4 regions of the Paenibacillus antri genome follow, and region 3 is predicted to be linked to each of the others. Evidence: riboswitches for the same ligand, from Rfam matches in the RefSeq annotation. Region 3 holds a riboswitch; each other region holds the start of a gene.
What was found. Region 3 has a riboswitch for cyclic di-AMP ahead of FE782_RS22295 (CAP domain-containing protein). Riboswitches for the same ligand answer to the same signal wherever they lie in the genome.
Positions count from the first base shown of each region.

Region 1 (7,645 bases), on a different contig from region 3:
CCGAGGCGCAGCGCGTTCTGCCGGCCCGACGCCGCCACCTGCGTGCCCACGCGCGGGACCTTCCGGATCAAGCCTTCTTCCACCAGCTTCCCCATCGCGGCGCGGACGGAGTTTTTGCTCAGATCGAACTGTTCGGCGAACGCGACCTCCGACGGCAAATAATCGCCGACCTGATAGGTGCCGTTCGCCAGATTCGTTCGGATATGGGCGATCAGTTGATTGGAACGATCTACGAATGTTTTACGATCGGGCTTAGCCATGACATAGTCCCCTTCGACCGGCTCCACGCGAAAAACCGCCCCCGCGCGACGCCTCGCGCGAAAGCGGCCGATCCGTCTACCCCAGCTTCTCCTTCAACTCATCGGTCGAAGCGTCCCACATGCCTTCGTTGTACTCGATCAGGCATCGCTTCAACGCCGCCTTCTCCCCGTCGGATAACCCGTCCAAGACGATGCGCCGCTTCATCGCGTAATCCATCTTGTTCACGTGATCCGCGAGAATCTTCCACCCGCGCCGCGCTTCGGTATCGACCAGCATCTCGCAAGCCGTCGCTCCCGCGTAATACATGCCTTCTTCGCGCTTGTCGACCGCGATCCACACGATCCAACAGCGGCGGCCGTTCGGCACGTCTTCCTTGTTCGCGGAAAACTTGATGCCCTTCTCCACCTTGCTCTTCGCATGCAGGGCGCCCAGATCGATGTAAGCTTCTTCCCCGTCCTTATCGATAATGACGGCCGATACGTTGTTCAAATCGATGGAGCCCGCGCCGAACCCCTTATGCTCCTTATTGCTGACGACGTTCAGCGCATTGATCTTCTTCCCGCCGACTTCCACGTGCGCCCCCACCTTCGTTCCTCGTTAGAATTTCTTCTATTGTACCCGAAATAATCCCCGGGGGACAAACATATACATCCACTAGACGCTTGTCAACGGGGTGAAAATCATGAAAAAGATGAAGTTAGGCCGCTGGCGGCCGGTCGCGATCGCCGGCGTCGCCTTCGCGGTATGGGTCGCGCTTTGGGGAGAGCTCGGCGCCCCCGCCGACGGCGACAGTTCCTTCGGCGAAGCGGTCGCGACGTTCGGCGTCGCCGGCCCGGAGAAGGCGCCGGCGCCGAAAACGAATGCGGGCCCGAATCCGAACCCGGCTCCGAACGTGGCGCCCCCGGTCCCCGAAAAGCCTCCCGCTCCGAAGCCGATGAGCAACCGCGTCGTGGAATATCACATCGGCGTCGCGCTGGACGCGGACAACCATGCGCTCCACGGCACGCAGACCGTGACCTGGCGCAACCCTGGCAAGGAGAAGGTGCAAGAGCTGTACTTCCACTTATACCCGAACGCGTTCGAATCCGACAAGACGACCTTCATGCGGGAGTCGGGGGGCAAGCTGCGCGAGGATAAGCGGACGGCCAACAGCTATGGCGGCATGACGATCTCCTCGATCGAGACGACCGAGGGGCTCGATCTGACCCATCGTCTCGCGTTCGAGCAGCCCGACGACGGCAACAAGGCGGACAAGACGCTGGCGAAGCTCCGCCTGCCGAAGGCGGTTCCCCCGAACGGAACGGTGACGCTGAAGATGTCGTTCACCGTGCGGCTGCCCGAAGTTTTCGCCCGCATGGGGTACAAGGACGACTTCGTGATGGCCGGGCAATGGTTTCCGAAGATCGCGGTTTACGAGCCCGCCGGGACGCGCGGCCGCACGGCCGAGGGGTGGAACGCTCACCAATATCACGGCAACTCCGAGTATTACGCGGACTTCGGCATCTATAACGTGAAGATCAAGGTTCCGACCGATTACGTCGTCGCGGCCACCGGCTTTCCGCCGAAGCCCGCCGTCGTCGATAAGAAGTCGGGCACGAAGACGTACCACTTCTATGCGGACGACGTGCACGACTTCGCCTGGTCGGCGTCGCCCCACTTCGTCTACGCGGAGGAGCCGTATTCGGCGCCGAACGTGCCCGGCGTCAAGATCAAGCTGTATCTCGATCCGACGCATCTGGAGCTGAAGGAGCGGTATCTCTACGCGGCCAAGAAGTCGCTGCAGCACTTCAGCGAATGGTACGGCCCTTATCCGTACAGCACGCTTTCGATCGTCGTGCCCCCGGAAGGCGCGGGCGGCGCGGGCGGCATGGAGTACCCCACGCTCGTCACCGCCTGGGCGGCCGATTCGGCGGACGTCGGGTACGAGCTCGAACGCGTCGTCGTGCACGAGATCGGCCATCAGTATTGGTACGGCATGGTCGCCAGCAACGAATTCGAAGAGGCGTGGTTGGACGAAGGCTTCACCTCGTACGCCGAGGATAAGCTCATGGAAGCCGAATACGGCTTGACGCCGAGCACGACGCTGGAAGCGAGCTACATGACGAACCCGGCCTCGCTCACCCGCTTCGCCTGGAACTTCGACAGCCACGATCATTACGCGGACAACGTGTACATTCGGGGGAAGCTCGTGCTGCTGGCGATGGAAAAGGAGATCGGCGAAGCGAAGATGAAACGCGTGCTTCGCGCCTACTTCGACCGGTGGAAGTTCCGGCACCCGTCGACGGGCGACTTCCAGAAGACGGCGGAAGACGTAACGAAACGAAGCTGGGCTCCGTTCTTCGATCAGTTCGTGTACGGCGACCAGATGGCCGATTACGCGGTGGAGCGCATCGAACGCGCGAAATCGGACGCCGGGACGTACGCCTACCGCGTCACCGTATCGAGCCGCGGCGGCAAGGACGGTCCGGTATCCGTCCGGTTCCTCTACGAGGACGGTCAGACGATTCGAGAGGAATGGCCGGGGAAGGAAGACAGCGTCGTCTTCGCGCTGCCGCCGCACGCCGCGAAGCTGAAGCACGTCGTCGTCGACCCGGAGCACGGCGTCGTTCTCGAGCATAAGCGCATTAACAATTTCATGAAGACCGACGTGGACGATAAGCTGGAGACCCGCTGGACGATGGGCGTCGCGAAGCTGCTCGAAGCGCTGTTCGGCACGGTGGTCTGGTAACGAACGAGCCGAAATTACGGAGAGGAGGCGCGCTTCATGTGGTCGTACGCGAAATCGGGATGGGCCGCCGCCCGTCGCAGTTGGTTTCTATTGTTCCTCATTTTCTTCTATCAGTATGGATGGGGCTTCGCGCTCTATAAATATGTGAAGTCGATCGTCGTTCCGCTGCTTCATCGCTACCCCGGCGGCGAATTGGCGCAATCCGCGGATCGCCTGTTCTGGCTGGAGGCCGAATTCCAGCTGACGAAGACAGGCTTGATCGCCCCTTACGCGTGGACGATTCTCGTCCTGCTGCTCGTCCGCATGCTGATCACCCCGCTGCTGAACGCCGGGATTTACAACGCGCTGGCGAACGGCGGAGACGGCCATCGGAAAGCGTTCGTCCGCGGGGCGAAGACGTACGCGAAGCCGTTCCTGCTGTTGTACGGATTGCAGACGCTGTTGACGTTCGCGCCGCTCGTCTGGGCGATTCCGCGCGCGCTTGCGGCGGCGTCGACCGCGTACGATTGGCCGTCCGTCGCGGCCGCGGCCGCGCCGTATGCGATCGGCTGGCTCGTCTACCAAGGCATTCTGGATCTCGCCTTCATGTATATCGGCTTCGGCATCGTGGAGGGTCGCGGCGGCTGGGCCGGACTCGGGCTGTTCGCCCGCCGGGGGTTGCCGATCGCGGCCCTCGCGCTCGCGACGTTCGCGGTCGGCCTCGCCGTCAGCTTGGCCGCGAGCGCGCTGTCGCTCTGGTGGGCCGGCTTCCTCGCGGTCGTCGTCCACCAGTCGTACCCGATCGTGCGCGCCTTGCTGAAGCTATGGGGCATCAACGCCCAGTATCACCTCTGGTCGGCGCATCGGTAAGCTTCATATATAAAGGGGGACATCTGGCGCCATGCGCGCTCGATGTCCCCCTCGTCGTTATCGAGCTTGCAGCCTTCCATCGCTTCCTCGCACGTCTACCCGAACAATGCCGCGTAAAGAGACATCGTTCGCTCCGGATGTCTCGTTTCGATCTCGAAATGCGTCGGTTCCGACAATTCGACTCCTCCTTCGAACTTTGGCTGTTTCTAGCGCCTCATGCCAGTTTGCAGCGTCAGCCCCCCGTCCCCGACCCATGCCTTCATCCGTTCGACGATCCGTCGTACCGCTCGTTCGTGCCCCAGACGCATCGCGTTCATGTTCCCGCCTCTCCTAACCTAGCAGGATCGACCGCCTCTTTTTTCGACCGTTGGTCACTATCATTTTATCGCCTGAATATTTTACTAGAATAGGAGGATTCCGACGAAAACTGTCGAATATAACGGAGGTCGAAAAAAATCGATTATTGCCTAATGTCCGCGTCGCATTCGACCCGGGCTACGGGGGAACCAGTCTTGGGTGAATTGATCTCGCAACTAGGGATCATAGGGAACCTTCAACCGAACCCTTAAGCTAACCTCGTCGGCATCGGAAGGGGTATACAATTGAAGAAGGCAGCATCTCTGGTGTTGGCATTGTCCATCGGGTTCGGCGCGTTCGCCGGCAGCGCGGCCGCGGCTACGGAACTCGAGACGGCCGTCGATCGATTGGTCGGCGTCGACTACAAGTACGGAGGTACGACGACGAAGGGCTTCGACTGCTCCGGGTTTACCGGCTACGTCTTCGAGAAGCTCGGCATCGATCTGCCTCGTCGGTCCGCGGATCAAGCGACCGTCGGCGCGAAAGTCGGCAAGGACGAGCTTCGTCCGGGCGACTTGGTATTCTTCAACACGGACGGCAAGGGCATCTCGCACGTCGGCATCTATATGGGAGACGGCAACTTCGCCCATTCCTCCAGCTCCCGCGGCGTGTCGATCGGCAAGATGAACGACAGCTATTATTCCAAGCGCTACGTCACTGCGCGTCGCGTCCTCGACGAGACGCAATATGTCGCCCTCGCGACGGAAGCCGCTCCGGCGGCGCCGGTCGTCGCGGAAGCGCCTCCAGCTCCGGCACCAGCCCCGGCTCCCGAAGCGGCCGCCGTGACGGAAGATGTCGCGCTTTCGACGGAAGCGGCGGAACTCGCGGCGGAGCATGCCGGCGAGAACGTCGCGGTCGAGGACGTCGTCGAAGCGTTGCGACAGCTCATGTAACACCGAATCCCCGACGCGCTCCATGCGCATCGGGGATTTTTCTTTTCCGTTACCCAAGACCAAAGACATCTATTGCCCGCTTGAAGGCGACTCCAATTCCGCCCCGCCGAACCTCCGTCGCGCGCGATAGAGTCGTTAATCCTGGATGAAGCCGGTTCCTATTTCCCATTTTCATGCAGGAATGTGACGGATTTGTTGTGTTTTGTTACCCAACTCACAGAATCCCTCGGCCTCCTGTGACATAATACATAGGCGGCGGATGCCGACCGATTCAAGCGGTTTACCGAGGTGTGAGAAAGACATGAGATTAGTAACGATCGAATCCTGCGCTCCGGGCATGAAGCTCGGCAAAGCCGTTCTGACGGAGCATGGGCAAGTACTGCTCGGGTACGGGTACGAGCTGACCCAACCCGTTATTCTGCGTCTGCGAAATATGGGCATTCATCAACTATATATCGACGATCCGCGGACGGACGACATCATCGTCGAAGAGACGATCCGGGAAGAGACGCGGCGTCTGGTGCACGGTTCTCTCCAACAATGCATGGACTACGTCCGGGCGGGCGGTCCCGCCGGCGGCGGACGCGTCGTGACGTTCTCTCGGCTCGTCTCGGACAGCGTCAAGCATATCGTAGACGACATCGTCGCGAACCGTAACATGCCGATCGTCCACATTCGGGCGACGGCCGCGACGGGCGACAAGCTCGAGCACCATTTCGTCAATAACGCCTTGAACGTCTCCGTCTTCGCGACGAAGCTCGCCATGGCCGAAGGCGCCGCCGCGGACGAGCTGCGCACCGTATGCGCGGCCGCGCTGTTCCACGATATCGGCAAGCTGCTCGTCCCGCAGGAGCTGCTGTCGAAGCGTACGAGACTGAGCGACGAGGACCTGCGGACGCTCCGCCGCCATGCGGAGCTTGGCTACAGGCTGCTCAAGGACGATGGCAGCGTCTCGCTCGTCGCCGCGCAATGCGCGCTGCAGCATCACGAGCGGGTGGACGGCCTCGGCTACCCCTTCGGGCTGCGGGGCAATGCCATTCACCCGTATGCCAAGCTCATCGGCATGATCGACGCCTACGATGCGCTCGTCAGTCACCGCAGCTACCGGAACGCCATGCTGCCGCACGAAGCGATGGATTATCTTTACGCGAACGTCGAAAGCGCGTATGATCGTGGTAAGGTAGAGCAATTTAGAAACAAGGTAGCGATCTTCCCTCCAGGTACGACGGTCACGTTGAACACCGGCGAGAAGGGGGTCGTCTCCCGCCTCGACTCGTCGTGCTTGCAGCGGCCGACGATCCGCGTATTGACGAACCCTAACGGAGAAGAATTGAAAATCCCCTACGAACTCCAGCTCGCGAAGCATCTCAACATCATGATTCGATCCGTGGGCGACATCCGATCCTACGCCGGATAACAGGTCCTAAACCTCGCTGCAGAAAGGCCAGGGTTCGTCATGAGCGCCCTTATCGGGCTATTGCGCAACGTCCCTTTGTTTCAGGATTTGACGGAGGAAGAGCTGCGGACGATCTCTCCCTTGTTCCAAGAGAACAAGTGGAATCGCGGGAAGCTGCTCTTCATGGAGGGCGACCCGGGCGACGAGCTGTTCGTCGTGAAGTCCGGCGTCGTCAAGATTTATCGCTTCGACGACGAGAAGGAAATCATTCTGGCGCTGTTCGGTCCCGGAGACTTCTTCGGCGAAATGGCGGTCATTCAACCGGCTCTCAACCGCTCCGCCACCGCGGAAACGTTAGAGTCTTGTTCGATTTATACGATGAAGCGATCCGTCTTCTACGAGTTCATGGAGAAGCATCCGCGCATCTGCATTAAGCTGCTCGAGGTGACGGTGCAGCGCCTCCGGAACGCGAACGATCAAATTTACAACCTGACGTTTCTCGACGTCCGGTCGCGCATCATCCGCACGATTCTCCGTCTCGCGGAGGAGCGCGGCGTCAAGCTCGGCGACGGCCTGCTGGTCGACATTCGCATGACGCACCAGCAGCTGGCGAGCTTCGCGGGCACGGCGCGGGAATCGGCCACGAAGGTGCTGCAGGAGCTGTCCGAGGAAGGGATGATCATCGTCGAGAAGAAGCGGATTTTCCTCCCGGACCATGAGAAGCTGAAGGAACTGGCCGGATTGTGAATCGCGCGAGGTCGGAGGACCGATAGCCGCAGCGTTAGCCGGAGGGCGAGCCGCTGCGGCTATTTATCGTATATACTAGGATAGATCACTTAGGAGAGGCGCGAGATTCGGATGAAGTTGGTTTCTTGGAACGTGAACGGCCTGAGAGCTTGCATGAATAAAGGGTTTATTGACTTCTTTCGACGGTCGGAGGCGGACGTCTTCTGCGTGCAGGAGACGAAGCTGCAGGAAGGCCAACTCGACTTGGCGCCGTTCGAAGGGTATGAATCGTATTGGAACTATGCGGAGAAGAAGGGCTACTCCGGGACCGCGGTATTTACGAGGGTGAAGCCGCTCTCGGTTCGATACGGCCTCGAGGAGAACGCCGAACCGGAGGGTCGGGTCATTACGCTGGAGTTCGAGGACTTCTATCTA
Region 1 is NZ_VCIW01000019.1:31,081-38,725, forward strand. Features, by position in the region: gene FE782_RS23620 (extracellular solute-binding protein) at 1-260, opposite strand, end outside; gene FE782_RS23625 (YwhD family protein) at 337-846, opposite strand; gene FE782_RS23630 (M1 family metallopeptidase) at 944-2,989, shown strand; gene FE782_RS23635 (hypothetical protein) at 3,026-3,838, shown strand; cyclic di-AMP (ydaO/yuaA leader) riboswitch at 4,293-4,438, shown strand; gene FE782_RS23640 (C40 family peptidase) at 4,441-5,088, shown strand; gene FE782_RS23645 (HD-GYP domain-containing protein) at 5,390-6,505, shown strand; gene FE782_RS23650 (Crp/Fnr family transcriptional regulator) at 6,545-7,231, shown strand; gene FE782_RS23655 (exodeoxyribonuclease III) at 7,343-7,645, shown strand, end outside.
Region 1: it holds a riboswitch for cyclic di-AMP, as region 3 does, so the genes downstream of both, FE782_RS23640 (C40 family peptidase) here and FE782_RS22295 (CAP domain-containing protein) in region 3, are expected to answer to the same signal.

Region 2 (7,645 bases), on a different contig from region 3:
ATTTTCGGTTCAAATATATGATTAGCGCTGTCGAACGGCTCGGCGGCCGTCTCGAGCAGCATGGGAGGGATAAACATGTCGGCATCACCTCTCTCCATTGTACAAGGATCGGCAATTGGTTTGGAGTGGAAAGTGGAGGGGATTTGTAAATGAATAGAAAATAAAAAAACGCAAATATTATGGGTACAACCAGAGGGAGGTGACATCAATGGGTAAAGGATCGCAAAGCTCCAACAATTTGATCGTTCCTCAAGCGAACCAAGCGATGGAGCAGCTGAAGTACGAAGTCGCTCAAGAGCTTGGCGTGCAAATTCCGCAAGACGGCTACTACGGTTACATGGCGACTCGCGACACGGGCGCGATCGGCGGACACATGGTACGCCGCATGGTACAGATCGCCGAAGAGACGTTGGCTCGCGGCGCACGGTTCTAAGCATTAGAATGTAGCGGTAACATACATAATCCCCGCGGCGGCCGCCGACGGGGATTTGTTATTTGTTTACAAAACAATATTCGAAGCACGTTCGTTTTCGTAGTAAAATAGAATTCTATTGGAAAATTTATTTCGTTTCGGAGGCGTTCGACTCATGATTCGACATCTACGATGGCTCTTCGCATTCGCGTCCGTCCTTCTGTTCGTCGGCGGCTGCTCCTTGACGGCGGAAACTCCGGCGGCGGTGCCGGCGCCTGCCGCGGATGCCGCCGCCCCCGGGTACGACGTCGAGCTCGTCTTCCCGAGCGACGCGTATCCGGAGACGGCCTTGCACATCTACGATGCGATCGAGCTCGGCGGCGCCTCGGACGTATGCACGATCGACCGCGACGGAGCCGACGACAACCGCAAGCGATCGCTCGCCGGCATCGAACCGCAATCCGGGTACGACCGCGACGAGTGGCCGATGGCCATGTGCGCGGAAGGCGGCGAGGGCGCGAACGTCGCCTACATCGACTCGAGCGACAACCGCGGCGCCGGCGCGTGGGTCGGCCATCGACTGCAAGATTACCCCGACGGCACGCGCGTCCGATTCGTGGTGGCGAAGCCCGCGCTGACGTTCGGCGATTATACGGCGGAGCGAGAGGCGCTTCGATCGGAGGAGGCGGAACCCTCGTCGTCGTCAGTTTCCTACGCGAATTGCGCCGCGGTGCGAGCCGCCGGGAAAGCGCCGCTCTACGAGGGAGACCCAGGGTACAGCGCGAAGCTGGACCGCGACCGGGACGGGATCGCGTGCGAGACTTAACCGATCAATACCTTCTCTTCCGGATACCCGATCGTCGATTCTCTTCTCCGCTTGGCTAAAGCATAAGCAAGCGTCAGCGGTCCTAGCCGACCTACGAACATCGTTACGCTCAGGAGCAGCTTTCCCGCCGGCGATAAGTCGAACGTAATCCCGAGGGAGAGACCGACGGTGCTGAACGCGGAGGTCGTCTCGAACAAGATGGCGATAAAATCCTGATTCCGCTCCGTAATGGTGAGCAGGAAGGCTACCAACATCACAACCCCGAGCGAGATGATAATGACGGACAAGGCCCGCAATACGATCTCATACGCGATGTTACGGTTAAAAATCCGAACCTGCTCCCTGCCCCGGATACTGCTGAACACCGCAAGCAATAAGACCACGAACGTATTGGTTTTGATGCCGCCGCCGGTCGAACCCGAGGAAGCTCCGATGAACATGAGGAAAATGATAAAAAATTGAGTCGCCGTCATTAATTCGGAGGTAAACATCGTGTTAAATCCCGCCGTTCTCGGCGTAACGCTTTGGAAATAAGCGGCCCAGACTCGCTCCGACCAAGTGAAGGTTTCATAAGCCGTGGGGTTCAACAGTTCGAGCAGAAACACGACGACAAACCCGCCGATCAGAAGACACCCGCTTGAAAGCAGTACGATTTTCGAATGTAAAGACAATGCGTCCCATTTCCGCTTCCGGAACAGATCGAGCAGCACCGTGAACCCGATGCCCCCGATCATAAACAAAAAAGTGATGACGACGTTCACGACCGGGTCTCCGACGAATCGATTCAACCCGTCGGGCCAGAGGGAGAACCCCGCGTTGTTAAACGCCGATACGGAATGAAAGACGGCGTAGTACGCCGCTATCCCTACCCCCATATCCGGCGCCCAACGAAGGGTGAGGATGACGCTTCCCGCCAATTCGACGATTAGAGCGATAAAGAAAATGCTAAGCGATAAACGAACGAGTCCTTGGATCGAGTTGGAATTCGTCGACGTCTGAATGAGCGTCCGTTCCTTCAGCCCGAGCCGCTTGCCCAGCAGCACGGCGATAATGACGCCGAAGGTCATAAATCCGAGACCGCCGAGCTGGACCAAAACGAGCAGTACGATTTCACCGAACATCGTAAGCTGCTGACCCGGATCGAACACCGCGAGACCCGTCACGCAAACCGCGGAGGTCGCCATAAAAAAAGAATCGAGCAGCCCGAGGGATTCGCCCGACGTCGAGGATATCGGCAGCGACAACAGCATCGTCCCAAGCAAAATAATGGCGGCGAAACCGAAGACCATCCATTGCTGCGGACTGATCTCGATGGAACGCTTCACATTAGATCTCAGCACGAGTTCACCTCTATTCCGCGATCCCTTTTTCGAAACGAGTGATATCTTGGTTGGATCCGATCATGACGAGAACGTCTCCTTCTTGAATCTTGTCGTCCGCAAGAGGAGACACGATCATGGAGTTGTCCTTTCTCTTAATGGCCACCACGTTACAACCGTATTTCGCCCGGATATTGATCGCTTTGAGCGATTTATCGTACATCGCTTTCGGCGCCAACACCTCGACGAGACTGAAATCCGGAGATAATTCCAAATAATCGACCGTGTTATTCGACGTGATTTGATGGGCCACCCGGATGCCCGTGTCCCGCTCCGGCTGAATGATATGATCCGCGCCGATCCGCTCGAGCACGCGTCGATGGTATTCGCTCGTCGCCTTGGCCGTGACTTTCTTGATCCCCATATCCTTCAAGATGAGCGAAGTAAGAATGCTCGCTTGGAGATCGTCTCCGATCGCCACGATCGCGTGGTCCATATTCGAAACGCCCAGCTCCTTTAGAACCTTTTCGTCCGTCGAATCGGCTTGAAAAACATGAGTTATGATGCTCGAAAAGTCCTGTACTTTTCGAATATCCCGGTCGATCGCCATCACTTCGTACCCTAGAGAAATCAACGTTCTCGCGACGGTCCCTCCGAAGCGCCCAAGGCCAATGACGATAAACTGTTTTTTCATCCTCTGGTCCCCTCCGTTTCCCCTACTATTTACCTTACAGCGCTTAACTAAACCGCCGAATCCGTGAAAATGACAACAAAAAACCACGGAGGCTTGCGCCCCCGTGGTCTAAGCAGATCACAAGATCACATCCTCTTCTCCACGCTTACGAGGTTAGCTGTCGGATTCGGGCGGTAAGAGTCGCCCTACGCGGATGGTTCGAAGCAGCGTTCGATTGCTCCGATCCGCGATTCACCCCTTGCAAACCGGTTCGGCATGAAGCGCGGCTTGCGGCGGGTCCCCCGTTTTCCATATCGGAAACTCAGCGATCTATTGGTATTCGCTTTCCATGGAATGAATCATACGCCTCGGAAACGGGTAAGTAAAGTTCGAGTTCGCGCCGTAATCCGGGATAAATCGAGGAAAACGGGCAATGCGCCGGGATAACCGTCCGAATGTGCAGAGCAGCTCCTCCATGATCGGCGCGCCTTTCTGTATTTATCGATAGCGAAAAGGACAATAATAATGGAAAAATGAGATAGGTGGCAGCCGGATGCATGTCATTGTCGCCGTTTGGGTGACTTTCGCTTCGATGCTTTGGGGAAATTGGGCGAATTGGAGAAAGTACCTTCCCACGATTTTGTATATGCCGTTATGTAATCTCTTGTATTTTTACTTAACGAGCGACCATCGCCTCTGGAAGTTGGTCCCTGATGTTCTATTGTCGCAAAAAGGGGTAGACCTTCTTTATTTATTTATCGTCTATCCGCCTACGGTCGTTCTCTTTTTATCCAATTATCCGAATGAACGACAACGCCAGATCGTTCATTTGCTTAAATGGGTATTCCTCTATGCCGGCGTCGAATGGATAGGACATCAAACCGGAAGAATCGTTTACGATAACGGTTGGAACTTCGGGTGGTCCGTTTTCTTTTTGCTTTTTATGTTCCCTATGTTATACCTTCACCACAAGAAACCGATCCTCGCATACGGTTTAAGCGTACTTTGGGTGGTGTTTTATGTCATTGTATTTCAAGTTCCGTTATAATCCCGATTACGAGTTGAATATTCACTAACCCGGCTTACAAGCAGAATCTGTGCTTTGGACCATTTCGGCTCAAAGATTTCTCGTCCCGGCGCTTTCTTCGCGTGCCGGGCTTTTTCCGTACAAAAAAAGAAGCCTTGTATATATCAAGGCTTCTGAACATTTCATGTATGGAGCGGGTGATGGGAATCGAACCCACGCTACCAGCTTGGGAAGCTGGAGTTCTACCATTGAACTACACCCGCAGTGAAAGTAATTATAGTATGTTTCGAAGCGGATTTCAAGGGGGTACGGCGCATTAGTGGACGAACGCCAACATCTGGTAAACTGGAGGCAGAACCGATTAAAGGAGGAGTTTCGCATGAAATACCGGAGATTGGGACGAACGGATCTGAAGGTGTCGGTCATCGGCGTCGGGACGTGGCAGTTCGGGGGCGAATGGGGCCTTACGTATACGCAAGCGGAGGCGGACGCCGTGCTCCGCCGCTCCAAGGAGCAAGGGATCAACCTGATCGATACGGCGGAGTGCTACGGCGATCATCTGTCGGAGCGGCTCATCGGCGGCTTCTTGAAGAACGACCGGCGCGAGGATTGGGTGCTGGCGACGAAGTTCGGCCACCACTTCAACGGCTTGTTCGAGCGCGATCAGCTCTGGTCGGCGGCGGACGTGAGGAAGCAGCTGGAGGATTCGCTGCGCGCCTTGCAGACGGATTACATAGACTTATATCAATTCCACTCGGGCTCGGACGAGGCGTTCGACAACGACGACTTGTGGACGATGCTCGATAAAGAGGTGCAGGCGGGCAAGATCCGCCATCTCGGCGTCTCGATCGGCAGCAACGACAACTTGCATCAGACGGCGGCGGCGACAAAGGTCGGAGCCTCGGCGATCCAGGTCGTCTACAACCGGCTCGACCGGGCGCCGGAAAGCCGCGTCTTCCCGTCCTGCGCGGAGCAGGATCTGGGCGTGCTTGCGCGCGTGCCGCTCGCAAGCGGGTACTTGAGCGGCAAGTACAAGCCGGACGCGGCCTTCGTCGCGACCGACGTGCGCAGCCGCCACGACGCCGAGCAGCGCCGGGCGAAGCTCGAAGAGGTCGAGCGCATCGCGGCGAACGAGGTACCCGCCGGCATGGACATGGCGCAGTGGGCGCTCGCTTGGTGTCTCCGCCACGACGCGGTCACCTGCGTCATTCCGGGCTGCAAGACGCCGGAGCAAGTCGACGCGAACGCCGCCGCGGCGCGGTACGCGAGCGACAAGCATCCGCAGGCGTGGCGGGACGCCGTCGGTACGGTGTAGAGGGCTGCCTTGGACGGGATTTCCTCTCGTCTATCCGTTCGGCGGGGCCAATCGCGACCGCCGAACGGGAAAACCTCCGTCTTATTCCGAATAAATTCGCTTTTCGGACGCCGAACGGCCGCTTATAACGGAGCTTTTCCGGTCCATGGGCCGAATCCGAAGCGCCACTCGAAAATAAACGGGAGGTTTTCCCTTCCGATATTGAAAAAAAGAAGCTGATCGCCCTTACGGGTCGATCAGCTTCTTCGCGTAGTCGATCGTCTCGCCGTTGCTGCGCTGAATGCGCACGCGCAGCTCGGCCGAAGCCGGATCGGCGACGTCGAGCTTGCCGACGAACGTATAATCCTCGAAGCCGGAGAAGCTCTCCCACTCCTCCTTCGGCAGCTCCTTCGCCGTCAGCGAAGCCATACGGTCCGGCTCGCCCGGGACGACGGCGACGACGGTGACGGCGGGCTCCGCTTCGTCCTCGGGCACCCATACCTTCAGCGAGAGCGCGTTCGTCCCTTCGCGCAGATCGGCGATGTCCGCGGTCAGATGCGCCTCCGTCCCCATGACGTGCCAGTGGAATACCACGCGCTCGACGATCGGGCTCTGGTGCGTCATGATGCCGGTAACGACGACGATGCCGAGCAGCAAAGCGACGTCGGCGCGAAGCCACGCGCGGAACGCGTCGGGGCGGCCGTCCGCTTCGAGCAGCCGCTTCCGCAGCAGCGCCGCCACCGGCAGCACCGCGACGGCGAGCGCCGCCTTACCGATCAGAAGCCATCCCCACGTCGTCCGCACGATGTCCGCCAGCGACTCCGTATACAGGAGGGCGGCGACGACGCCCGTGGCGACGAGCACGGCGTAGGACGCGAGCGCCGCGGTCGAGAACGACGGCGCGAACGCCCGGAAGCCGTCCGGGAACTTCCGCAGCAGCAGGACGAGCGCGAGCAGCCCGCCGATCCAGATCGCCGCGGCGACGAGGTGCGCGGCGTCCATCAGCCGCGCCAAGGCGATCGGCTCGAACGCGCTCGCGTGGCCGCGCAGCGTCTTCGCCGCGATCATGAGGAGCGGCCACAAGCCGTCCACCGCGCGACTGCGGAACAAGAGCGGGAAGCCCGCCAGCGACAGCAGGCCGGTGAACAGCCACGATTGGCCGGTTCCGGTCGAGCGCAGCGTGTCCAGGAAGGACGCCGATGCATTGCCGCCGGACAGCTCCGCCCATTGCACGGCGACGTGAACGACGAACAACGCGAGATGCAGCGCCTGCAATCGCATCCCGATACGCCGCCAGTACGCGAGCCGGTCCGCTCCGACCTGCGGCCGCAGCGCGCTCCACAGCGCCCACCCGAGCAATGGCAGCAGCGAGGCGTAATACGCGACGCGGCTGGCGTTCAGGAGGGCCGCGAACGCGGTGCCCGCGCCGGCGGAAGACGAGACCTTCGTCTCGCCGTGCGAATCGTGCCCCGCATGCTCGTCCGCCTCGTCCGGCGCCGTCCCCGGCTCGTCCGCCTCGTCCGGCGCCGTCCCCGGCTCGGCCGCAGGCTCCTCCGCGCCGCCGTCCGGCGCAGGCGGTTCGACCGGCGCCTCAGGCTCCTGCGCCTCGGGCGCCGGCGTCGGTTCCTGCACGGGCTCGGGCGCCGCGACCTCGAACGCGAACCCGCCCTCGATCGGATGCCCGTCCGCCGAGATGACCCGGAACGCAACGTCGTACGTTCCGTTCGAGAGCGGCGGCAGCGCCGCCATCAGCGACTTCCCGCTGCCGTCCAGCGCCGGAGGCTCCAGCGGAACCCCCGCCCCTTCCGGCCCGGTCAGCGTGACCGAATGCAGCGCAGCCGTCGACTCCAGCTTGCCGCTGAACGTCAGATGCAGCATCTCCGGCGGCGTCTCCAGCGTTTCGCCGTCCGCCGGCGCGGAGCCGGACAACGACGTGTGCGCGTAAGCCGTTCCCCCGCCTCCGCCCAACGCGAAGGCGACTACGATCCATATAAGCGCCGCGAACCAGATCCGGCGAAACCAGCCTTCGCCTCGACCGCCGCCGATTCCGTCTATTCCAAGCCTTCGGGAATCGGACGTCGCCCGCGAAAGCCG
Region 2 is NZ_VCIW01000009.1:113,676-121,320, reverse strand. Features, by position in the region: gene FE782_RS15135 (ATP-dependent DNA ligase) at 1-77, opposite strand, end outside; gene FE782_RS15130 (alpha/beta-type small acid-soluble spore protein) at 209-433, shown strand; partial or broken gene FE782_RS32905 (hypothetical protein) at 588-1,034, shown strand; gene FE782_RS32900 (excalibur calcium-binding domain-containing protein) at 1,029-1,238, shown strand; gene FE782_RS15120 (TrkH family potassium uptake protein) at 1,235-2,578, opposite strand; gene FE782_RS15115 (potassium channel family protein) at 2,589-3,251, opposite strand; cyclic di-AMP (ydaO/yuaA leader) riboswitch at 3,379-3,568, opposite strand; gene FE782_RS15110 (CBO0543 family protein) at 3,784-4,278, shown strand; tRNA gene FE782_RS15105 (tRNA-Gly) at 4,447-4,520, opposite strand; gene FE782_RS15100 (aldo/keto reductase) at 4,637-5,572, shown strand; gene FE782_RS15095 (copper resistance CopC/CopD family protein) at 5,798-7,645, opposite strand, start outside; gene FE782_RS15090 (DUF2203 domain-containing protein) at 7,603-7,645, opposite strand, start outside.
Region 2: it holds a riboswitch for cyclic di-AMP, as region 3 does, so the genes downstream of both, FE782_RS15115 (potassium channel family protein) here and FE782_RS22295 (CAP domain-containing protein) in region 3, are expected to answer to the same signal.

Region 3 (7,645 bases):
CTGGACAACGAAAGCGAGCGGGTGGTGCAGGAAAGCCTCGACAAGCTGGCGAGGAACCGCACGACCTTCGTCATTGCGCACCGGCTGTCCACCGTCCGAAATGCGGAAAGAATCATCGTGCTTTCGGAGCAAGGGATTGCGGAGGAAGGAACGCACGAAACGTTGCTAAAAAATAACGGGATGTATGCCAAGCTCCATTACATGCAGTTCCAACCGGTTGGATAAACATATCTACAAAACAGGTAAAATGACCATCCGAAAATCGGATGGTCATTTTTGGTCCAACCCTGCCTAAACAAGCGAATATTGCAAAACGATGCGATTCCGCACGATCCATGCCGCTGCCCGCGCTCTCCATGCAAGCCCCCAAAGCGGCCCGTGACAGTCTGGAGTAATTCGTTGCTCAATTGCTTCCTCGGCTGTCTCGCGTACAACTACCTCTAAGATCAGATCGTACAGTTCATGCCTCTGTTTCGGATCTAAACCGTACGCATCCACAAGAAGCCGAAGTTGCCGGGCTCGGACGTCAAGCGGAGGCAAACCTACCCTTTCGGCAACATCGTCCGAAATTGCTTGTAGCTCAAAAACTGTGAAAGATCCTTTCGTCGTTGAGGAAGGGCACGCACCGTTGAGCGCAAAACTGCGGCATCCTTTCCCGAATCCATGGATGGACAGCTTCGTTTTCCATCACGAAAGCGTAATATCCTAACACTGCGGAAAGCATGAAACCTTCGATTACCGAGTATATTCCCTCTTGCGGCGGCTCTTGGCCGTAGTACCCATTGACGACTTGCTCTCTAGTTTCTCTCGGGGCATTTAAAGCCGTCATCGCTACATCAAACAGACGATAACCGAAGCCGAATAAGCTGTAATCGATAAATACGGACCTCCCTAGCGGCGTAACCAGCAAGTTACCCATGTTTAAATCCGCGTGGATTATCCCCTGCTTCAACATTTCAGGACGTCCGGCCTTCAACCGATCAACGATGAGTTCGAGCGTTTGCTCCACCACACCGTAAGTCTCATCCGAGAACAATTCAAGTTCGACGCCGCGCCGAATTTGCTTGAGCATCTTTTGGGTTCTACGAATACCGTAATCTGGCCGATCCTGAAGGACGACTTCGTTATAGTTACTAAAGAACTCATGTAGGCTCGCTACCTGAGCGCCCAAGTTGTATGCTGCATCAGGAGTCGATAAGTCCTCCTTCGTCATATTGCGGCCTTCGATCCAGCGGAGCAACGAGCAGCATAGACTCCGCCCGTCGAATTCGATCTCGGTTACGAGTTGTCCGGATAGACTCTCTACGGGTGTTTGTACAGCCAGGTTCGTCCTGCGAGCAATCGCCTCCAAAAGCCGTAACTCGGACTCAACTCCTTGTTTTGTATGCTGTATGCCGGCCAAATTAACGGTTATCGGATCGTGCACGCGAAGAAGATACGCATCGCCGTTCGACCTATCGATCACTTTATAAGTCCGGTTTTCGTTATGCCTGAGCATCGTTGTTTCTGGACGGGCGATGCCATACTGGAGCAGAAGCCCTGCGATCTTATCGTCCGTCATGCACCCCGATTCGTGGGATTCAAGAAACATATGTTCTTCTCAGCCCTCCTTTCTAAATTCGTCTGAATTCCGGTTATTGGTTTTTCTCAAGTGTTTTTACAAGATCCTCCAAAATGTTGTTGAACATATTGAATTCATCTTCGTAATTGGGACCATAATTTGTTGATTTTATTGCATTAGAAATCTGGCACGAGCCTAATAAAATGGCAATGCCTAGAAAGATAATTGCACCTGTTAGTGTAAATTTAGGTTTATCGTGCATCTTCTCCCCCCTAATATCCTTTATATACTGACAAATCTGGAAAAAGTAGCGTTTAGATATTACAAGCCTCTTATGCGCCCATCCACGATCGGATCACTCCTCGCCTAAGAACTTTGGATATTTTTGTGCAATGCCCCTCCTATTCTCCTATGCTAAAATAATTCGCATCTCAGAAAGGCATCTAAAAGTCATGTCTCTTTGCATCTTTTTCTGAGAAATTTCATGAAAGCCGAAGCTTCTTAAGAAGCGCGGGGGATCCATTCTATGGGGTGAAGCCACATCGTGGCAGGGTGATTGCTCTTTGACCCGAACCCGTCAGCTAACCTCGCAGGCTGTTTAAAGGAGAAGATTTCAGTGAGAGGTTCAAAGAAGATCGTTTTAGCCGGAGTTCTTGCCCTAAGTACTTTCGCTTCCGCCGGTTCGGCTTCTGCCGCCTCGTATACGGTAAAGGGCAGCGATACGATGTGGAAAATCGCCGCTCGTTATGGAGTCACCCTCAACACCCTAATTTCCGCGAATCCTCAGGTGGCCAATCCGAATAACATTCGGACAGGTATGGTGATTAATATTCCTGCCGCTCAACAAAGCACAGGGACCCAATCGACTGCATCGACCTTCTCGCAGCAAATCGTTACGTTGGTGAACCAAGAACGCGAGAAAGCTGGCCTGAAGCCGCTATTGAGCAATAATAGCTTATCCGTAATGGCATTAGATAAAGCGAAGGAAATGTACAACAGTAACTATTTCAGCCACACGTCCCCGACTTACGGGTCTCCGTTCCAGATGATGAATGCGTATGGCATCCGCTATACGTACGCCGGCGAGAACATTGCCAAGGGACAGAGAACCCCGCAGGAAGTCATGAATGCTTGGATGAACAGCACGGGGCATCGGCGGAACATCCTATCCCCAAACTTTACCCACATCGGCGTAGGCTACTACAACGGAGTATGGGTGCAAGAGTTTATCGCGAATTAAGAAACATTACTTCAACCAAACAACAGGAGCAGCTGCCGCGGCGATCTGCTCCCAGTATTATTGCGCTATCGTCTCCGTATTCCTACCCCCGCTTTTTATACGCCCTCATGGCAAAGAGATAAGCTACGAGCGTGATTCCGACGCACCATGCAAGGGCGACCCATATATCATTGCCCACCGGTTGACCCGACAGCAGCGCACGAATCGCGTCCACGATCGAGGTCACCGGCTGGTTTTCGGCAAAGACGCGTACGACTTTCGGCATCGTATCGGTCGGCACGAACGCCGAGCTGATAAACGGAAGGAAGATCAGCGGATAGGAAAATGCGCTTGCGCCTTCCACCGATTTAGCGGTCAACCCGGCAATCGCCGCGACCCAAGTCAATGCCAGCGTAAACAGCACAAGGATACCTGCTACGGCAAGCCATGGCAGCACACCCGCCGACGAGCGGAAGCCCATCAAGAGCGCTACGAGAATGATGACGACCAGAGAAATGACGTTGGATACCACCGATGTCAGCACATGTCCCCACAGCACGGCGGAACGCGCAATCGGCATCGTGTGGAACCGCTCGATGATGCCCCGTTGCTTATCCAGAAACAGGCGGTACGACGTATAGGCAATACCGCTTGCAATCGCAATCAGCAGGATCCCGGGCAGAAGGTAGTTCACATAGTTATCCGTACCGGTCTGGATCGCACCGCCGAACACATAGACGAACAGCAGCATCATCGCAATCGGTGTGATGCAGACCGTGACGATGGTGTCCATGCTGCGGAAAATATGGCGCATGGAACGTCCGAGCATTACGCCCATATCACTGAAAAAATGTTTCTTTGTCGCTTCCATTTACATGGCCTCCTTCTTGCCGACGATGGCGAGGAAGATTTCCTCTAACGACGGCTGCTTTTCCACATACTCCACCTTTGCGGAAGGGAACAGCTTTTTCAGCTCCGAAAGCGTGCCGCTTGCGATAATTCTGCCCTCGTGCAAAATGGCGATTCGATCGGCGAGCTGTTCGGCCTCCTCCAAATACTGCGTGGTTAGAAAGATCGTCGTTCCGCCGTCGGCAAGCTCCTTGACGATCTTCCAAACCTCGATGCGCGCCTCGGGGTCAAGCCCGGTCGTCGGCTCGTCGAGGAAGATGATCTGCGGTTTTCCCACAAGGCTCAAGGCGATGTCGAGCCTGCGCCGCATACCGCCCGAATAAGTAGATGCCTTACGGTCCGCGGCATCCGTCAAGCCGAAGCGTGCAAGCATATCGTCCGCAACCTGACGCGGATTTGCAAGATGCCGCAGCTTGGCGATCAAAATCAGATTCTCCCGCCCGGTTAAAATCTCGTCGACCGCGGCGAATTGACCGGTCAAACTGATCGACTGCCGCACATGGTCCGGCTTTGATACAACATCGAATCCGTTGACGACGGCGGTTCCGCTGTCCGGTTTGAGCAGCGTGGTGAGGATTTTGACGGTCGTCGTCTTACCCGCCCCGTTGGAGCCGAGCAGGGCGAAAATACTGCCCTTTTCCACCTCGAAATCTACGCCCTTTAGGACATGAAGCTGCTTGTAGGTTTTTTGCAGCCCTTTTACTTGAATGGCCTTGGATTGCATATTCTTTCCCCTCCCTTATATAACTGTAACTTTGGACAAATCGGCTTCCATGCCCTTGAGCAGCGCATAGGTCAGTTTATCCATCGTTGCGCCGTCAAAGCAGATGGTTTTGATCATACGATAGTACTTCTTAGACAACGTAAAACCCGGGTGGAAAGAAACGTTTTTGAATGTAGCGCCCTTGAACGAAACTTCGGTTAACGCCGCTTTCTCAAACTTGACGCCGATAAACGTCTGTCCGTCGAAACGCTGCCCGCTCAGATCGGAGTTCGTGAAGTCGACCCCGTCAAATAAACAACCTTCGAAAATCGTCTTTCTAAGATCGGTTTTCGTTAACGTTACGTCGGTCAGCGTTACTCCTGCGAATTGGGTTCCGTTAAGATTCGCGCCGCTGAAGTCGGTGCGCACGAGGATCGACTTGTGGAAGCTTGCATTCGACAGGTCAAGGGCGGATAGGCTGCAGTCCGTCAGATTCGCGCCGTCAAACTCGGCATCGCGTACGTCGCTGCCCTGAAACGAACTGCCGGTCAAATCCGCGCCGGAAAAGTCGGAGCCTCGCAGCGCGCTGCTTGTAAACTGCCCTTTATGAGCCGTAACGCCGGCAAAGTCGCTCTCGGCCAAGTTACTTGCGCTAAAGTTCGGTACTGCTTGCCGCTCCGGCGAGCGGGAGGTCATTTTCTGATTCATTACATTCACTTCTCCTTTTAATAGGTTTTCTAACAAGCGCTTTGAACCCGGATCACTTGTACATACCAACCGATGGTATGTATTGGTTTAAAAATAAGCTGCCTCGCGGCAGTTTAGGTTTCTTTGCTGACTTCTCTAGCTGACAAACGCAACAGTTCCTCGTAGCGTTGAAACATTTGCTCATCGAACAGGTCTAACCCTAGGCCTTTCAATATTTCATCGAACAGCCTTATCTTGCGCAACATCGTCTCGGGCGATGCCGGTATGACCGCCGGGTTTAGCCAAACGTTGGTGAGAATCATCAACACTTCGCTTAGCTCCCTTGGATGATCGGTTCGGATCGAGCCGTCTCGCATCCCTTGTTCGATGATGGGCTGGATATACACGGGTACGGCTTTTTCGATGATGTTCTCGATCTGTGCCGCCAGCAGCTTCGGATTGCGTAAGAGGTTCGGCGCCGCCGATGCCAGTTCGTTCTGGGCGGGATTGTCGAGAGAGACGCGGGAAATCTTGCGGAGCTTCTCCCGGCCGGTCAGCCCATTGTCGTCCCTGACGGGGGACAGCACTTCGTCAATACCTTTGAACATATGGTCGGTGACGGCCTGCCAGATCTCTTCCTTCGACTTGAAGTGATGGTAAATCGCCCCTTTTGTCAGCCCGCCCAGCTCATTAATGATATCCTGAACGGAGGTCTGCTCGTATCCTTTTTCTATGAACAGGTTAAGAGCTACGGTTAGGATCTGGTTGATGGTTTCTTCCGGATATTTATTTCTTGCCATTTGTTCGCCTCCTTTCATACATTCGGTTGGTATGTAACAAATATATCCGATCGACTTTACGATGTCAATCCCTCCCAAAAAAATATTTTTTATTGGGGGGCTTTGTACAACTAACGTACCCGTTAACATGACGATCGCTTACTATCTACTGACCCGGCAGGAAGATTCCAAGGACTTAGGCTCGGATTACTTTGAGAAGCGACACCAAGACGCCATCGTGAGACAGACGGTTCGAAAGCTCGAAAACCTTGGTTTTACCGTAACACTAGCCACATCTGAAGCGTTCTGACCCTTCCCCTCCCATACAAAGAAGACGCAGCTTTTTAAAAACCATTCAAGCTGCGCCTAGTTTGTTATTGTCTTTTTTAGGGGTACGTTATGCGTTATTATCAGGGTAGTTCTACGCATTGTTTAAGAGTAAGATCCTCTAAAGCTTAATCGTCAAGGCAATGGTGCATCTCCTCAAGCTCTTTGGATAGTAAGGTCGTGGTTTCATGTTGTTGTTCTTCGGTTTGCTGATCGTAGACAAGTTGTTCAATAAACTCCCAAATGTCTTCCAACTTCCGTCTGCCCTTATAAAACTTGAGTGCATTGCGCTGAATGGAAAAAATTTCATGTTTATATATATTTACAAATTCACTGTAGTTTGAACGGTTCACCAAGAACATGAAATCCGCTTCGATTGGGGACAGCCGAAGCCCCTCCCAATCGATCAGGTACAGACGTCCACACGAATCAATAAGATTCCAGTTATGCAGATCCGTATGGCATAGTACCATTCGCAGATCATTGCCCCTGAGTTCATGCGCAAGCGATTCAACGGTACTGAATAACTGTTTTAAGTGTATCAGATAAGGACTTATCATACTCGCTGCAGACGTCGGCAACATGTTCCACCCTTCACCCCAAATATAGCTAAGGTGTGGCAAGAATGGAATAGAAAAATCCTCTCGGAGTGCGCCAGTTGGAACAGGAATTTCCTCGCCATAAGAGTGTAGTTCCGCAAGAATATGACGCTCTCGTACCCGTTAGTTGAGCGACCAGGGACTGCGAATTGCTGAAAGTAGGCGCCGCATGCCAACCACGTGCCCGCCCGTGCCAATGACGATCCATCGGTATTGGCAGCCGGCTAGGCCGGAAAAGGCAGTTCGACTTTCGGCGCGTAACCCTAATCGATCCGGACTAACGTGTTCGAAGCGAAAGGTCAGGGAGTAGGACTAGAAACGATGGCACCCGTCGAGGACCAGCTCACGTCCCGGGACAGCAGTGATTACCTGAAAACCAGGAAACGTCGAGCCCACGGTAAGGGGCCATGGCCGACACGCTGTGCAGTCTGCGGATCCAAGCAATCTCGCGTAAATGGCCATACTAGGAGGCGAGAAGGATCGGTCCAGTGTTTCGCCCAGATTACGCCTAACGTCGGCGTGGCTCCCCTGTACTTTTAACCGATCATCGATCTCGGCTTAGTTAATTGGTCTGTCGTAGAAAAAAACGGCCGTTCAGGAGCAGACTCCTGATCGACCGTTTTCGTGTTATAAGTTTAATTCGTCATGCCGTGCGGGTCGATCACGAACTTGCGGGAAGCCCCGCTGTCGAACGCCTTGTACGCCTCCGGCGCCTGATCCAGCGAAATCTTCGTCGCGTTCACGGCTTTCGCGATTTGCGCCCGGCCGCTAAGAATAGCCATCATAAGGTCTCGATTGTATTTCATGACGGGCGTCTGCCCCGTCACGAACGTATGCGCCTTCACCCAACCTAACCCCAAG
Region 3 is NZ_VCIW01000017.1:97,629-105,273, forward strand. Features, by position in the region: gene FE782_RS22280 (ABC transporter ATP-binding protein) at 1-225, shown strand, start outside; gene FE782_RS22285 (phosphotransferase enzyme family protein) at 581-1,561, opposite strand; gene FE782_RS22290 (hypothetical protein) at 1,635-1,823, opposite strand; cyclic di-AMP (ydaO/yuaA leader) riboswitch at 2,041-2,172, shown strand; gene FE782_RS22295 (CAP domain-containing protein) at 2,178-2,801, shown strand; gene FE782_RS22300 (ABC transporter permease) at 2,884-3,651, opposite strand; gene FE782_RS22305 (ABC transporter ATP-binding protein) at 3,652-4,413, opposite strand; gene FE782_RS22310 (pentapeptide repeat-containing protein) at 4,429-5,100, opposite strand; gene FE782_RS22315 (TetR/AcrR family transcriptional regulator) at 5,214-5,879, opposite strand; gene FE782_RS22325 (phosphotransferase family protein) at 6,314-6,769, opposite strand; gene fdhA (formaldehyde dehydrogenase, glutathione-independent) at 7,420-7,645, opposite strand, start outside.

Region 4 (7,645 bases), on a different contig from region 3:
AAAAGAAAACGTGGTTGACGGCGCTTGCGATCGCCGTTATGTCGATGGGGTTATTGATCGGGTGCAGCGGCGAGGGCGGCGAGCCGGCGATGGACGCGCCGGCGGGAGACCAGCCGATGGAGCCGGGCATGACCGCGCCGGAAGCGACGGAGACGCCGGAAGCGACCGACGCGCCCGAGGCGTCCGAGGAGACGACGGCGCCGGAAGCGGAGACGTTGCCGGAAGCGGCAGAATAACGCGAACGACACATACGTATCCCCATGAACCGAAAGAAGAAGCTCCAGGGCGCCGCCGCGCCGCTGGAGCTTCTTCTTTGTAGACGACCGACCCTCGTGAACAGCGAAAACCGCCAGGCTATGAGAAGCCTGGCGGTCGTTCTTTCGATTACAATACGTTCCGCGCCGTTACGTAATGATCGGACCAATAGTTCGAGTTGATGTCCGATATGCCGACCCCGTCGAAGATCGGAGACGCATGGATGAAGTCGCCGCCGCCGATGTACAGGCCGACGTGGTTAATGCTGCCGTTGTCGTTCGTGTCGAAGAAGACGAGATCGCCCGGCTTCAAATTCGATTTCTTGACGTATGTACCTTCCTTCGCTTGCTGGCGGCTCGTCCGCGGCAGCTCGATGTCGTGCTTGCGGAAGATCAGCTGCATGTAAGAAGAACAATCGGCGTATTTGTTGTTCGTATTCCAGGGCTCCGCACCCCATTTGTAATCGAAGTCGCCTTTGTAGGACTTCGCGGTCTTCACGATCGCGCTCTGGCTCGCGGACGACGTAGAACTGCCCGTGCCGGCGCCGCCTTCGTAATCCGTATACTTTTCGTTAGAGGATATGTATCCGACCGTGCCGCCCTTCGTCTGCACCTTCAGCCAATAGTCTCCCGATTCGGCAAGAACGCGGATGTCTTCGCCGCGATTCAGCATGCGGATGATTTTGCTCGACGTGCTCGGTTGGGTTCGCATGTTGACCCCGGACGACACTTCCGTGCTGTAACGGTCATAGTCCGTATATTTTTCGTTGTCCGATATGTATCCGGTCGTGCCGCTCTTCGTTTGGATCTTTAACCAATTGCCGGACGCTTCCCCGAGAACATGGATGTCTTCGCCGCGATTCAGCATGCGAATCACCTTGCCAGACAAACTAGGCTGGGTCCTCATGTTCACGCCGTACTGAACTTCCGTCTCGTAACTCGTTGCCGCCGAAGCGGATGTTGCCAATATTGCGGATCCTACTACCGATGCGAGGAATATCATGGTTTTTCGCATCCTGATCACCTCCATAACCAGAATACCCCACGCTTGTCCGGCTCGGGGAGGGGCCAAATGTTGGGATTCGAGCAGAATGCGCATAAATTCGGCGCATTTCGTTATGCCTCCGGTCGTCCGAACGGCAGCAAACGTCGTTGACGCGCCGACGGATATGGTAAACTAGGAGGAACGAAGAAGAGGAAAGGATGACGGCACATGTACGAGCATATCGTCGTATTCAAATTTCGGACCGAGCTGCCCGCGGCGCAGGAGGAGAGCCTGCTGACGCAGCTGCGGTCGTTCCAGGGACGCATTCCCGGCATCGTCTCGATGAGCGCGGGACGGAACGTTACGCACGAAACCGAGAACATCCATGGGTTTACGATCGGGCTGCGCATCACGTTCGAGGATCATGCCGCCTTGATGGCTTACGGACCGCATCCGGCGCATCAAGCGTTCGTCGCCTCGTTGGACGGCCTCGTCGATCAAGTCGTCGTCGTGGACTACGAGATCGGGAAAGAGACGAGCCGCGCATGAAGCTGACGCCGGAGGAGATCGAATCGCGGCTGGCGCCTCTGGCCGGGTGGCGTCGGGAGGATGAGAAGTGGATCGTCAAGAAATACCGCTTCTCGTCGTATCTTGACGGGATCGCCTTCGTCGCCCGGGTCGCCGCGGAAGCGGAAAGGCTCGATCATCATCCGTTCATCGCGATCGAATACAAGCTGATTACGCTCCGGTTGACGTCTTGGCATGCCGGCGGACTGACCGCGCTCGACTTCGAGGCGGCCGAAGCTTTCGATCGAGCGGCTTGGGCGCCCCCGGGGGCGTAATCGTTTTCGGAAAATGGGTTGACAGCGTCATCTTCGTTCGATACAGTAAAATTACGCTTAATTCCCAGTCGACATCCGTTCGACGGGAAGCGGGGGAACCAATGTACGTGGGGCGAATCGTTCCGAAGTTTGGACCGTAGGGAACCATCTAATCCCGAGCCCGGCAGCTAACCTCGTCAGCAGGAGATGGGTCGATTTCTATTGCCTACTTAGCTTATACATGCCGAGACCCGATTCCGTTCGGGCATTCGTGCGTCCATACGACCCCGTTCGTACCTCCGCTGGCGAGACATGTCTTTATCATGTCGTCGGCGGAGTTTTTTTTGCGTATCCGCCGGCGGCCGCTACTTCGAATCGAGGAGGAATGCGCATGGCTCAGCCGAAATACATCACCGACATCGACAAGCTCGAAGCGATCCCGGAAGAAGAAAGAAGTCGATTGAAGCGGATCACGGAGAAGTTCGTGTTTCGCGTGAACGACTATTACTTAAAGCTGATCGACTGGAACGATCCCGAGGACCCGATTCGAAAGCTCGTCATTCCGAACGAGGGAGAGCTGCTCGAATACGGGCGTTGGGACGCTTCCGACGAGGATACGAATTACGTGGTACCCGGCTGCCAGCATAAGTACCGGTCCACGGCGCTCTTGATCGTATCCGAGGTGTGCGGCGCGTATTGCCGGTACTGCTTCCGCAAACGGCTGTTTCGTGCGGACGTGAAGGAAGCGATGTCCGACGTCGAGCCGGGACTCGCGTATATCGCGGCTCATCCCGAAATCAACAACGTACTGCTGACCGGCGGCGACAGTCTCATTCTTGCGACACCGAAGCTGAAATCGATCTTGGAGCGGCTTCGCGCCATTCCGCACGTCAAGATCATTCGCCTCGGCTCGAAGCTGCCCGTCTTCAATCCGATGCGCATCTACGAGGATCCGGAGCTGCTCGAGACGATACGCGCCCACTCCACGCCCGAACGCCGCATCTACGTCATGGCGCATATCAATCACCCTCGCGAGATTACGCCCGAGGCGAAGCTCGGGTTCGAAGCGCTGCATCAAGCGGGCGCGATCGTCGTCAACCAAACGCCCGTGCTGCGGGGGATCAACGACGATCCGGCGGTGCTCGGGGAGCTGCTCGACAAGTTGAGTTGGGCGGGCGTGACGCCGTATTATTTCTTCGTCAATCGCCCCGTCGCCGGCAATTCGGACTTCGTCCTGCCGCTCGAGCGGGTGTACCGGATCGTCGAAGAGGCGAAGGCGCGCACGTCGGGGCTCGGCAAGCGGGTTCGTCTTTCGATGAGCCATACGTCCGGGAAGATCGAAATTCTCGCGATCGAAGGCGGGAAGGCGTACCTGAAATACCATCAATCGCGCGACGGCGCCTACGGAAAGTTTCTAACGCTCGATTGCCCGAGCGACGCGGCTTGGTTCGACGATCTGCCCGGCAACGAACGGTATTGGAAGCGGCCGGCCAAGCGCACGGACGCGGTCGTCTCGGTCAACGAGCTGCCGGATGTGCCTCGTCGGGCGGCGAAAATCGCAAAATAATCGCAAACGGCTCGCTCCTCGGTAGTTCGAGGAGGCGAGCCTTTTTTCTTCACCGAAGGAGAATAGCCGCGCGCCGTTAGGTAAAAATACCGATCATACCGAAGATTCCCAACCGAGGTGAACGTTAGATGAATCATGCCACGTTGGCGGCGCACGAGTCGCTCGATCTCCATGAGACGCTGAATCTCAAGACGCTTTGTTTGGCGAAGTCGAAATTAATGCAAGGGCTTGTCTTCGACCAAGAGCTGCGAGCTTTGATGCAAAAGGACGTCGAACAAAGCCTGAAGGCGCTCGCCGACCTGCAGGCGCTATACGAGAAGGCGCCGTTCCGGACTCCCGTACCGGATATCCGGCCGACTCCGATCCTAGACGGAAGGTGAAAGGTGACTTCACTCCATGAATCAAGATTATCTTGATCCGATCAACGCCCTCGGCATGCCGGAGCTGGCGGATATGACGTTCGCCATGGATTTCCTCGTCCGAGCGAAGGACGGCGTCCGCAATAGCGCCGCCGCTTTGACGGAAGCCGCTTCCCCGGAAGCGCGCGCGCTGCTGCGGAATCAGCTTCGCGAAGCGCTCGCGCTGCATCAAGAAATTACGGAATTGATGGTTCGCAAAAGATGGTTCCATCCGTACGAGCTCGGCGAGCAATACAAGCTGGATCAGCTGTCGGCGAAAAATACGTCGATGATCGGCGGCATGAAGCTGTTCCGGGACGACGCGACGAGAAAAGGGATGTTCGACCGCCTGCCGGACGAAGGTCTGAGAGGAGATCAAGCATGAAAGCCGTTACGTATCAGGGCGTCAAAAATATCGCGGTGAAAGAAGTCCCCGATCCGAACATCGTAAAGCCAGACGACATGATTATTCGAGTGACGAGCAGCGCGATCTGCGGCTCGGACTTGCATCTGCTCCATGCGATGATTCCGAACCTGCCGGAGGATTACGTTATCGGGCACGAGCCGATGGGCGTCGTCGAGGAAGTCGGTCCCGGCGTGACGAAGCTGAAGAAGGGCGACCGAGTCGTCATCCCGTTCAACGTCTCCTGCGGTGAATGCTTCTATTGTAAAAATCAGTTGGAGAGCCAATGCGATAACTCGAACGAATACGGAGAGATGGGCGGTTTCTTCGGATACTCGCATACGACGGGCGGTTATGCCGGAGGGCAGGCGGAATATTTGCGCGTGCCGTTCGCCAACTTCACCCACTTCAAGATCCCCGACGACAGCGAAGCGGAAGACGAGAAGCTGGTTTTGATCGCGGACGCGATGACGACCGCCTATTGGACCGTGGACAACGCCGGCGTGAAGGACGGCGACACGGTTATCGTACTCGGCTGCGGACCGGTGGGGCTGTTGGCGCAGAAGTTTTGCTGGCTCAAGGGAGCGAAGCGCGTCATCGCGGTCGACTATGTCGGCTATCGGCTGGAGCATGCGAAACGCACGAATCGGGTAGAGATCGTCGATTTCGAATCGAAGGAGCATATCGGCGAATATTTAAAGGAGCTGACGAGCGGCGGAGCGGACGTCGTCATCGACGCGGTCGGCATGGACGGCAAGATGACCGACCTCGAGTTTCTCGCGACGGGCATGAGGCTGCAAGGCGGCGCGCTTGGCCCGCTCGTCATCGCATCGCAAGCGGTGCGCAAGGGCGGCACCATTCAGATTACGGGCGTGTACGGCGGAAGGTACAACGGGTTCCCGCTTGGCGATTTGTTTCAGCGCAACGTCAACATTCGTTCCGGTCAAGCGCCCGTCATCCATTACATGCCGTATATGTACGAGCTGATCGCTTCGGGGAAGGTGGACCCGGGCGACATCGTTACGCATAAACTTCCGCTTCAAGACGCGAAACGCGGGTACGAGGCGTTCGATACGAAGACGGACGACTGCATTAAGGTTATTTTAAAGCCGTAATCATATTCGCCGAGGATACAGGAGGTTCGAAAAAGGATGCAGCAAGGTTACGCATTACACGAAACGCTGGAGGTGCACGAGCTGGCCGCGTCCCGGACGGTCGGCTTGACGAAGTCGAAGACGATGAAGGCGCTCGTGTCCGACGACGCGTTGAAACAACTTATGCAAGCGGACGTCGAGCTGTCGACGCGCCATCTGGAGGAGCTCCGCGACATTTTGAAGAAAGCGAAACGGTAGGGAGGGTCCGACCGATGAATTTTATATTGGAGAAGCTCACCGGCCTCGGTTCGTTGACCGATCAGGTGGTCGCGATGGATTTCTTGAACACGGTAAAGAGCGGGGTGCGCAATTACGCGATGGCGATCACCGACACGGTCACCCCGGAAATCAAGGCGACCTTGTCACGGCAGCTGGAGGAGTTGATCGACCTTCACGAACGCGTCGCGACGTATGCGACGGAGAAGGGGATCTACCATCCCTGGAACGTCACCGAGCAGCTCGAGGTCGATTTGAGCAATATCGAGTTGGCTTTGAAGGCGCCTACGCTGTAAGTGCGATAAACGTCCCGAAATCGGGACGTTTTTTTGAAATCCATTCGCTCGGGAGGAATCCGCTGGGCATGAATACGCAAGCGAAAATCACCGCGCTACAATTGTATTTCATCATGATGCTTTCGATCGGCGTCACCAACCATGTATTGTTGGCGCCCGTTCTATTATCCGTCGCCAAGCGGGACGCATGGGTCGGTTCGATCGCAGCCGTCGTTCCTTCGGTTCTGTTCGCCATAATCCTGACTTACGCCGCCCGTAAGACGGGGGATGCAGGGGCGTTAGAACGATTGCGGAGCCGCTTCGGGCCATTCGTCGCTTCGATCGCCGGCGCCGCGGCGGCCGGGTATGCGTTCTTGCTGTTGGTCGTAACGCTCAAAGACGTCGCCACGTGGACCCGCGTCTCGTATTTGCCGATGACGCCGCTGTCCGCGATCGCATTCGTCTTCGTGACGATCTGCGCGTTCGCCGCGAATGCGGGAATCCGGGCGATCGCGATTTGTTCCGGCCTCCTGCTGCCGATCGTCATCGTACTAGGGGATTTCGTGGCCGCCGTAAACTTTCAATTCAAGGATTATTCGCTCCTTTTCCCTTTGTTTACGCATGGCTACGTACCAGCCGGGAAAGCGGCCCTCTACACGTTCGCAGGCACGATGGAGTTGAGTTTGATGCTCTTCCTCCAACGCCATGTATCGACGGCGGTCGGGTATCGGGGGATGATCGTCCTCTGCGCCGTCTTGGTCTTTCTCGCGACCGGCCCGCTTATGGGCGCGATCGCCATCTACGGTCCGTTCGAGTCGGCGGAGCTTCGGTATCCCCCCTTCGAGCAATGGCGCATGGTTTCCTTAGGGAAGTTCATAACGCACCTTGACTTTTTATCCATTTTCCAATGGTTGTCCGGTGCGTTCATTCGCTTGTCGCTATTTATTTTTCTGATCGCGGACGTTTGTTTTCGAGAGGATGGGAGAAAGCGGCGCGCGATGATCGTGCTGACCTCGGCTGCGGCGTTGGCGACGGCGACGTTGCTGCCGATCGGGGATATCGAACTGTTCCGGTTCCTCCTTAAAGAATATTTCCCGATATCGATCGGATTCTCCGCTATCTTGTTCGCGATCGTCTTGGCATCGGTCTGGTTCGGCAAGCGGAACGAGGCGGGGGGAGTCGACAACCGATGAATGAAGAGACGGTAAGGGAATGGTTCGCCGGTTCGGGAGACGTCCGGATTTCCGCGAATTGCATGGGCGAAGGACAGGAGAGCCAGACGGTCGTCATGGCCTACTGCGAAGGCATGGTCGACCGGAAGCTGCTGAACGAGATCGTCTTCCCGCGGTTGGATTCCGTCTTCCGCGACATCGGCGAAGATCGGACGCTCGCTTCGCTGATCGAAAGCCGGATGGAGGCGCAGCGGCTCGACGGCGGCGCGACGCGGGAGGCGGTCGCTCTGAAAGTGTACTCGGGAGAACTGCTCTTGTCGTTCCCGAACGCCGAATTGCAATACAGCGTATCGATCGCGAATACGCCGCAGCGGAAGCCTGAAGAATCCAGTACGGAAAT
Region 4 is NZ_VCIW01000005.1:124,615-132,259, forward strand. Features, by position in the region: gene FE782_RS10145 (hypothetical protein) at 1-236, shown strand, start outside; gene FE782_RS33090 (C40 family peptidase) at 385-1,353, opposite strand; gene FE782_RS10155 (Dabb family protein) at 1,468-1,788, shown strand; gene FE782_RS10160 (4a-hydroxytetrahydrobiopterin dehydratase) at 1,785-2,081, shown strand; cyclic di-AMP (ydaO/yuaA leader) riboswitch at 2,126-2,279, shown strand; gene FE782_RS10165 (KamA family radical SAM protein) at 2,452-3,627, shown strand; gene FE782_RS10170 (spore gernimation protein GerQ) at 3,756-4,007, shown strand; gene FE782_RS10175 (spore coat protein) at 4,024-4,410, shown strand; gene FE782_RS10180 (zinc-dependent alcohol dehydrogenase) at 4,407-5,543, shown strand; gene FE782_RS10185 (hypothetical protein) at 5,580-5,780, shown strand; gene FE782_RS10190 (spore coat protein) at 5,795-6,094, shown strand; gene FE782_RS10195 (GerAB/ArcD/ProY family transporter) at 6,163-7,266, shown strand; gene FE782_RS10200 (spore germination protein) at 7,263-7,645, shown strand, end outside.
Region 4: it holds a riboswitch for cyclic di-AMP, as region 3 does, so the genes downstream of both, FE782_RS10165 (KamA family radical SAM protein) here and FE782_RS22295 (CAP domain-containing protein) in region 3, are expected to answer to the same signal.